Linked DNA regions of Ferrimicrobium sp.. The protein of the gene in region 2 interacts with the protein of the main gene of each other region in a pairwise test. Links are inferred from orthologs where the notes say so. Each region holds a gene or a part of one and is shown on either strand. Other genes may lie near its edges.

The links.
Region 1: the proteins of ligA (region 2) and leuS interact in binary tests that used the Escherichia coli proteins (3 or more experiments, as listed by UniProt). The link is inferred for Ferrimicrobium sp. from one-to-one orthologs.

Annotation. Positions count from the first base shown.
Region 1 is NZ_DAHXOI010000010.1:32,692-36,599, reverse strand. The notes cover bases 869-3,908. They hold leuS (leucine--tRNA ligase), read right to left. Parts: upstream 3,587-3,908; coding sequence 1,151-3,586; downstream 869-1,150. Other genes in these bases: M7Q83_RS08215 (hypothetical protein), read right to left, coding at 869-937. Outside these bases: more of M7Q83_RS08215, read right to left, coding at 83-868.
Region 2 is NZ_DAHXOI010000001.1:106,123-110,857, forward strand. The notes cover bases 986-3,984. They hold ligA (NAD-dependent DNA ligase LigA), read left to right. Parts: upstream 986-1,490; coding sequence 1,491-3,479; downstream 3,480-3,984. Other genes in these bases: mnmA (tRNA 2-thiouridine(34) synthase MnmA), read left to right, coding at 986-1,498; M7Q83_RS00535 (PASTA domain-containing protein), read left to right, coding at 3,826-3,984. In the rest of the region: M7Q83_RS00520 (glycerophosphodiester phosphodiesterase family protein), read left to right, coding at 1-447; more of mnmA, read left to right, coding at 440-985; more of M7Q83_RS00535, read left to right, coding at 3,985-4,735. UniProt on the Escherichia coli protein: DNA ligase that catalyzes the formation of phosphodiester linkages between 5'-phosphoryl and 3'-hydroxyl groups in double-stranded DNA using NAD as a coenzyme and as the energy source for the reaction.

The DNA of each region.
Region 1 (3,908 bases), on a different replicon or contig from region 2:
CTGGTTCACCACCCGACACCTCGTTGGCAATACCCACTATTTCCTTGGTTTACCAAGCGGACTCTCGACTGACCTCTGCCGTTCAGTGCATCGGGATCCAGCCAACCTCGCGGTCAGCGGATGAGTGTGGTCGCCTGGTGCGGCCAACGACATTTATTTGGTAACGATCGGTGACATCTTCGTTCACGATCGTGATAGAGCCTCCCACTGTTCCCCCTGACCGACTCCAAAATACGACTCCGACCCGACGTGCCGCCTCGACCTCATCCACGCTGATGTCTTCCTCGATGAGACTCGTCTCCACAAGGGAGACGATTGTTGCAAGGTCAGCCTTGGTCTCCACTGACCATGACTGTTGCGCGTGTCCATCGCTGCCGCTGCCACCACCACCGCGAGCCATCGTCACCTGTGGCGAGCGCATCAGTGCGCTCAATTGCGGGAGCTCCAGCATCTCGGGATGACGACGGCCGTCTCCGAGTTCCATCTCGATCATGCGCCGGTTCATTGTCCGCACCAACGATCTGGTCATCTCGCCCTCGGGGTAGAGAGTCACATCCCATCCTCGGCCCAGCTCCAGTGATGCGAAGCGGAGCTGGATCGTTCCTTCCTCCAACGGCAATTTTCGAAAGTGCGGTACCTTCGAACTGGTGATCTCCTCCATTCCTTCTCGCTGGAGCACAGATCGATACATCGCCGCCAGTTCTTGCACCCCCTGAGCGGAAAGACAGGTCACCACGATGTGTTCCTCTTCGTCCTCTAAGCGCTGATAGCGCGAGAGCACCTCAAGAGCATCATGGGGAAGCGGTAGTGGCACTCCCAGGTTTGGGACGGCCATGTAGCGGAGCGTTTCCTCACGCATCCCCCGGCCCCGCGCACCAAACATCGCCTCGACCGCTGTAATAGGTACCAACTGCTCGCTTGGAGTGTGACGGCTCATCGATTCCCCACCTTTCGCCGCTACTACCCTATCAGAGACAACCCTTACTGACAATACCATGTCGAAATATTTCTCATGTCTCGCATCCCTCGTGGTCGGTTGAGTTATTCACTAGCTTGCTGGCGACACGAATGCACCGGACACCAACAGAGCTTTGGTGGCGAGCCACTCATCGCTTCGTCCAGCTAAGGCGCTGTTCAGCCTCTAGGGTACCTAACCGACGACGAAGTTAATGACTCTGGGCAACTTGGCGATCACTCTCTTGATCGCGACACCGTCGAGATGAGTTGCGATAGCCTCCTCAGCCAAGGGGAGAATCATCTCCTCCGTGGCACTCGGATCGATGGCGAGTGTCCCTCGAGTCTTCCCGTTGACTTGGATGACAAGCGTGGCCGTCGCTGCCGCCAAGATGGCCTGGTCGGCCTTCGGCCAGCTCTGCACATGCACGTCGGCCTGGTAGCGCCGCTCATAGAGCTCGCTGGCGATATGGGGGGCCATCGGGGCGAGTAGCTCAAGGAGTGTCCGATAGCCATAATCGAGAGTCGCTGCGTCAGTACCCTCACTCTCAGCCTTCGACAATCCATTCGTCAACTCCATGAGCGCGGCCACTGAGGTGTTATACGCCCAGCGTTCGATACCATCAGTCGCACGAGTGATGAGCTGCGAGATAATGAGGTAGACAGCAGCATTACGATCAGGATCACCAACGGCGACAGGAATCCGATCCGCAAGTGCCCAGACTCGCTGCAAGAAGCGGTGGCAGCCCTCGATCATCTCGTCAGTCTGATCGGTCCAATCGAAGTCATCAGCAGGTGGCCCTACAAAGAGATGAAAGAGTCGCAGAGCGTCTGCACCAACGGTGTCGAAGTAACGCTGCGGAGTCACCAGGTTGCCCTTGGACTTTGACATCTTGGACCCACCCAAGCGAATCATCCCTTGCGTAAAGAGCCGCTTGAAGGGCTCTCGCAGCGTCGAGGGGATGATACCAAGGTCCGAAAGAGCCCTGGTGAAGAACCGCGCATAGAGGAGGTGCAAGATGGCATGCTCGACCCCACCGATGTACTGATCGACCGGCATCCAATCTTGGACCGCTCTCTTATCGAAGGGGCGATCCTCCGAAAACGGATCACAAAAGCGCAGGTAGTACCAGGAGGAGTCGACAAAGGTGTCCATGGTATCGGTCTCGCGAGTCGCTGGCCCTCCACAGTTGGGACAGGTCGTGAATCGGAACGCATCGCTGTGAAGTAGGGGCGACTCCCCCGTCGGCCGGAACTCGACATCATCTGGTGCCAACACGGGAAGCTGGTCCTCGGGGACCGGAACCGTACCGCAACGATCGCAGTAGAGGATCGGGATCGGGCAACCCCAAAAACGTTGCCTCGATACCAACCAGTCGCGCAGCCGATACTTGACCGAACCCTCGCCAGCCCCCAACTCCTGAAGACGTTGGATGATCTTGTCTTTCGCCTCATCGATCGTGAGACCATCGAGGAACTCGCTGTTGATCTTGACGCCGGCTCCTGTATAGACAGAACCTTCAAAACCTTCGGGACGCTGCACCGTCTCAACGACTGGGAGAGAAAAGTTTTGAGCAAAGGCGTAGTCGCGCTCATCCTCGCCTGGAACCGCCATGATCGCGCCGGTACCATATTGTCCAAGCACGTAATCTGCCGCATAGATGGGCAGACGGTGACCGGAGACCGGGTTGATCGCATAAGTACCTAAGAAGACACCTCGCTTGGATGCGTCCTCCCCAGCCATCCGCTCTAGTTCACTCCGGGTCGCCACCTCCTCGATGAAGGCGGCAACCTCTGCCTTGCGATCGGGAGTGGTCAATCGCGAAACATCAGGGTGTTCTGGAGCCACCACCGCAAATGTGGCACCAAAGATTGTATCTGGACGCGTAGTGAAGACTTTTAGGCGATATCCATCAAGCCCTTCCACGTCGAAGGAGATCTCTGCCCCAACGGACCGACCGATCCAGTTGCGCTGCATAGTCTTCACTCGTTGGGGCCACTCAAGTTCGTCGAGTCCAGCAAGAAGTTCGTCGGCGTACTGGGTAATCTTAAAGAACCACTGAGTTAGTTCTCGACGAATTACCAGGTCGCCGGAGCGCTCACAGGTGCCATCAGCGAGTACCTGCTCGTTGGCCAGCACCGTTTTGCAGCCAGGGCACCAGTTGACTGGGGCATCTCCTCGATAGACCAGACCCGCACGGTAGAACTGAATGAACAGATATTGCGACCACCGGATGTAGCTGGGATCATGGCTATAGATTTCACGGCGCCAATCGTAGGCCGCACCGAGCCTCGCGAGCGAGGTCTTCAGTTCCGCCATACGAGCCTCGGTAAAGACCCGCGGATGGACGCCAGTCTTGATGGCGGCGTTCTCCGCAGGCAGACCAAAAGAATCAAACCCGATCGGAGACAGCACAGCCTCGCCGTTCATCGTTCGATAGCGGACATTGAGATCGCCAAAGGTGTAGTTTCGCACGTGTCCCTGATGGGCGGGTCCAGACGGATACGGATACATGCAGAGCACATACGACTTGGGCCGCGGGTCATCATTGCTGACATGATAGGTCTCAGCTTGGCTCCATTTTGCTTGCCAAGTTGTCTCTATCGCTGGCGGATCGTATCGGTCGGTCATGTCCGAAAAGCCTAGTACACGCATGACGCTCGTACCCCAGTTGACACGCAGCACTGACCTGAGATCGACGCTCGGATACTACACTGTGGTGGACGACCTTTGGGGGTGTAGCTCAGCTGGTAGAGCGCTTGACTGGCAGTCAAGAGGTTCGTGGGTTCGAGTCCCATCACCTCCACCAACAAACACCAGCTCAGAGGCCGTTGTTCTCCTCCCTATCCTATTGGCAAACCAAACATGATTGCCTATACGATTGCCTATCATCTCGGTGGTCACTCTGACAGGTCGCGCTGACACCCCATTAGCCACCGCGATTCGACTCACT
Region 2 (4,735 bases):
GGAGATGTCGAGGTCTCAATCGACATCAAGGAGGATCTAGGGGCCGACTCATGGGTAGAGGAGGCGGTTGGCGAACTTTTGCAAGAGTATGCAATGGGCAAAAGGGTGGTTGTCGCTTCATTTCTTGATCCACCGCTGACTCGATTTCGGCAACGTTTCCCAGCAGTACGCACTGCTGCATCGAGTGCTGAGGCGGTTCGATGGTATCAAGATTTTCATAATCAAGTGATCTCTGAACCCGCCTTCGAAGTGCTTTCACTTCCGCTTACCCTTATGGGTAGTGAGTATCTGAGTGTGCAACTCGTTGACTGGGCGCACCATCAAGGACTTGAAGTTTGGGTCTGGACCGTGAACGAAGAGGAGGATCTACGGCGTGTGCAAACGATGGGTGTTGATGTCGTGGTGACCGACTATCCAGCGAGAGTGTTGGAGTTCTATCATGGCTAAAGTCATGGTGGCGATGTCAGGGGGTGTTGACTCCTCGGTGGCTGCTGCGTTAGCGGTGCAAGAGGGCCACGAGGTGGTTGGTGTTACCCTCAAACTCTGGGGTGGAGCCTCGGACTCAGGCTGTTGTTCAGTGGCCGACGTCGAGGATGCCCGTTATGTGGCGCATCAACTCGGTATCAAACACCTGGTGTTCAACCTCACTGAGGAGTTTGAAACCAGTGTCGTCGATCCTTACGTGTGGGGCTACCTCGGAGGAGAGACTCCCAACCCCTGCATTGAATGCAACCGGAGCATCAAATTTGCTGCGCTAGTTGACCGGGCGGCTCAACTCGGGTTCGAGTACCTCGCCACTGGCCATCACGCAAGGATCAGTTTTGATCGAGGTGTTCCGCTGATCCGAAGAGGGGTAGACGTCGCGAAAGATCAGTCCTACGTGCTCTCAGTGATTCCGAAGCGTTCATTAGCGAAGTTACTGTTCCCTGTCGGGGAGATGACTAAAGACGACGTCCGTCGTATTGCCGCCGAGCTTGAGCTGCGCACAGCCGCTAAGCCGGATTCGCTTGAGGTCTGTTTTATCTCTCGGCACGCTGGTAAAGAGAGTTTTCTTTCCTCGAGAGGAACGCTGCATGCGACCAAAGTGATCGACACGGTGACGGGACACGAGTACGAGGACGCGAGTCCTTTTGAGACGGTGACCGTCGGGCAGCGTCGCAGGATCGGTGGCCTTGGCGATGGAATGCGTCGCTATGTATTGGCCAAAGACCCGACGACGCGGGTGATCCAGGTGGGAACCATCGACCGACTGCAGACCGACAGACTTGTCGTTACCACCGCCATGGACTATCTGGGTGACGGCTGGCCGAAGGAGGGTCAGATTCAGGGGAGCGCTCATGGAACCACAGTCCCGGCGGTGCTCAGCGAGACGGCGTTGGAGTTCGCAACTCCAACTCGGCGTATCGCACCCGGCCAGACGATTGCGCTCTATCAGGAGGACCTCGTGGTAGGGTCAGCGATGGTGGCGATGCCGGCACGGGTCACTGCTGATGAGTGATCGGATTGATGACCTCCGGTCGTTGCTCGATCGAGCGAGTTATGCGTACTATGCGCTTGATGCGCCGGTCCTGACCGACGCTGAGTACGATGTGCTCTATCGTGAACTGGTCGAGCTCGAGCAGCAGTACCCTGAACGCGTGGTGGCGAGTTCGCCAACCCAGCGAGTAGGTGCGCCGCCAGTGCAACTCTTCGCACCGGTAGTACACGAGACTCCAATGCTGAGCATCGATAATGTTTTTGCGATCGAGGACCTGAACGCGTGGGTCGATCGACTTGCGAGGCTCTTGGGTGGAGAACCGGCGCTCTTTGGGGAGCTCAAAATCGATGGATTAGCCCTGAGCCTGCGCTATGAGCATGGGATCCTGCTGCAAGCAGCGACTCGTGGCGACGGGAGAACAGGTGAGGATGTTACGGCGAATATTTACGCGGTTGATTCGATACCCAAACGCATCGCCCATGATGCTCCGCTTGAGGTTCGTGGAGAGATCTATCTGCCCCGGTCGGCGTTCCAGTTGTTGAACCAAGATCCGGAGCTCAAGGTTCCATTTGCGAATCCCCGGAACGCGGCGGCTGGGAGTCTCCGTCAGAAGAATCCTCGGATCACTGCGAGTCGCGGCCTCGCTTTTTTTGCCTATCAGCTTGAGGAGCCCATTGAGGCCGCGACCCATCATGAGGCGCTCGCGCTACTTGGATCTCTCGGTTTCGCCGTTGAAGAGCACGCCGCGTTGGTCGAGCGGGAACAGCTTGCTACCCGTATACAGGAACTCGATCAGGCTCGCACCCAGCTTGATTATGATACCGACGGTGTGGTGATCAAATTAGATCGCATCGAGGATCGTAGGCGAGTGGGCGCGACTTCACGAGCGCCGCGCTGGTCGATTGCCTACAAGTTTGCCCCCGAGGAGCAGCTGACCCGGCTGCTTGCGATAGAGATCTCCGTCGGTAAAACCGGTAAGATAACCCCCTTTGCGGAGCTTGAACCTGTGGTCGTTGCAGGCTCAACGGTTTCCCGCGCAACGTTGCACAATGCAGAGCAGATCGAGCGCAAGGACGTTCGAGTAGGAGACCTTGTAGTTGTGCGAAAAGCAGGCGAGATCATCCCCGAGGTGGTGGGCCCAGTGCTTGGAGCACGGGTTGGGGAACTAGCCCGCTACCAGTTTCCTGCGTTCTGTCCGAGCTGTGGAACGCGTCTCATCCGTGTACTTGATGAGGTTGACTTTCATTGTCCAAATCGTTTCTGCCCAGAGCAGCTTGTCCAGCGTCTGATGCATTTTGGATCTCGTGATGCCATGGATATCGATGGTCTTGGTGAAGTACGGGCACGTCAGCTCGTTGAACTCGGGTTGGCGAGGATCCCCTCGGATCTATTCAGTCTTGGACCCCACGAGTTGGGTCAACTTCCTGGCGTCGGTGAAAAGATGATCCAACGTTTTATGGTGGGTATTGCAACCGCCCGCCAACGTCCGCTCCATCGAATTCTTTTTGGACTCGCCATCGATAATGTCGGTGTCCACGTTGCCCAGGTAGTTGCATCATCGATGGGCGCACTTGATGACCTCCTCACCATTACCGTTGAGGCGTTGGTTGCCTTGGATGGTGTTGGTGAGACGGTAGCCAGGTCTGTCGTCCATTTCCGAGATGATCCGTACGGGTCACAGGTTTTGGCGGGGCTTATCGATGCTGGCGTGCGTGGACAAAGAGCTGCCGACCTTGCTCCTACGACATCGGACCAGTTGATGGGGCTCAGTTTCGTTATCACCGGGAGTTTCCCGGATGGCCCTCGTGAGCAGATCCGTGATTTCATCGTCGAGCATGGAGGTCGCGTGATAGAGGCGGTCTCTAAAAGAACCGATTATCTCGTAGCAGGCGAGCGTGCGGGATCCAAACTCGCCAAAGCGATCGAGCTCGGCATCCCAGTCATCGATTTACCTGGACTCTCTGCGATCGTTGCGTCTCGAGGGCAGCAGACAGTGACATGAGCCTGATGGCAGGCAGTATGGCGCATGGTGCGACAACGCGCCTGTAACGCATGGTGCGACAACGCGCCTGTAACACGGGGTGCGACAACGCGCCTGTAACACGGGGTGCGACAACGCGCCTGTAACGCATGGTGCGATAACGCGCCTGTAACACGGGGTGCGATAAGGCGTTAGTAACACGGGGTGCGACAACTCGCCCACAACGCTTGGGGAAACAATCCCGTGGGACTTGGCATACAATCCTGTCCCCGGGTCGGAGCGAACGATCTTGCTGAGACTTCGGCGAAGCCCGGCAGGAGAGGTGCGAATGCTTCAGTGCGCCTTGGTGTAGGCTATAGCTGGATTTGTGGAGCTGACCGCTAGGTCAGGCGGTCGTCATAAGGTAGGTAACGAGCTGGCGAAGGCGGCAGGTACGGACGAGAACATTGGTCGGGTCCTGAGTAACCGATATCGGGTGGTGGCTCGAAGAGGTTCGGGTGGTGCTGGTATTGTCTACCGGGCGGTTGATGATCGGTTAGGGCGCACCGTGGCGATCAAGCTGTTGCAGCGCGGGCTTGCCGACGACCCTATTTTTCTGCGAAGATTCCGTGACGAGGCACAGGCAGCCGCACAGCTGAACCATCCCAACATCATGAAGGTCTTTGACTGGGGCTCTGACGAGGGTGAGCCGTATCTGGTGATGGAATACCTCTCGAACGGCTCACTGCGGGAGCTTTATGCCAGAGGCGTCGAGCTCACCACGCCCCAGGTGGTACAGATCGGCGCCGCGACGGCCTCGGCACTCGGGTACTCGCACAATCGCAACTTTTTACACCGAGATATCAAACCTGCCAACCTCCTCTTCGACGATGGAGGTCGTGTCAGAATTGCAGACTTCGGACTCGTGCGTGCCCTGTCGGAGAGCTCAGCGACGGAGACCGGTGGCGGCATTCTGGGAACCCCTCGATACATGGCACCAGAACAGGTCGAAGGGAAGCGTTCGGTTCCCGGTAGTGACGTCTATTCGCTCGGGCTTGTATTGTATGAGGCGCTCTTTGGCGCTATCCCCTTCCAGGGAGATACTCAACTGGCCCTAGCGTTTGCGCGGCTTCGTGAGCCAGTGGTCAATCCCAATCCAGAGGATCCGGTCGCGAGTTCCATCGTTTCGATGCTGGACCGCGAACCGGACCGCCGTCCAAGTGCGGCGGAGATCGAACACCTTTGGAACGCCTTTGCTCGGGATCTCACGAACCCAGAGCCACTCTTCGTCGGCGGGC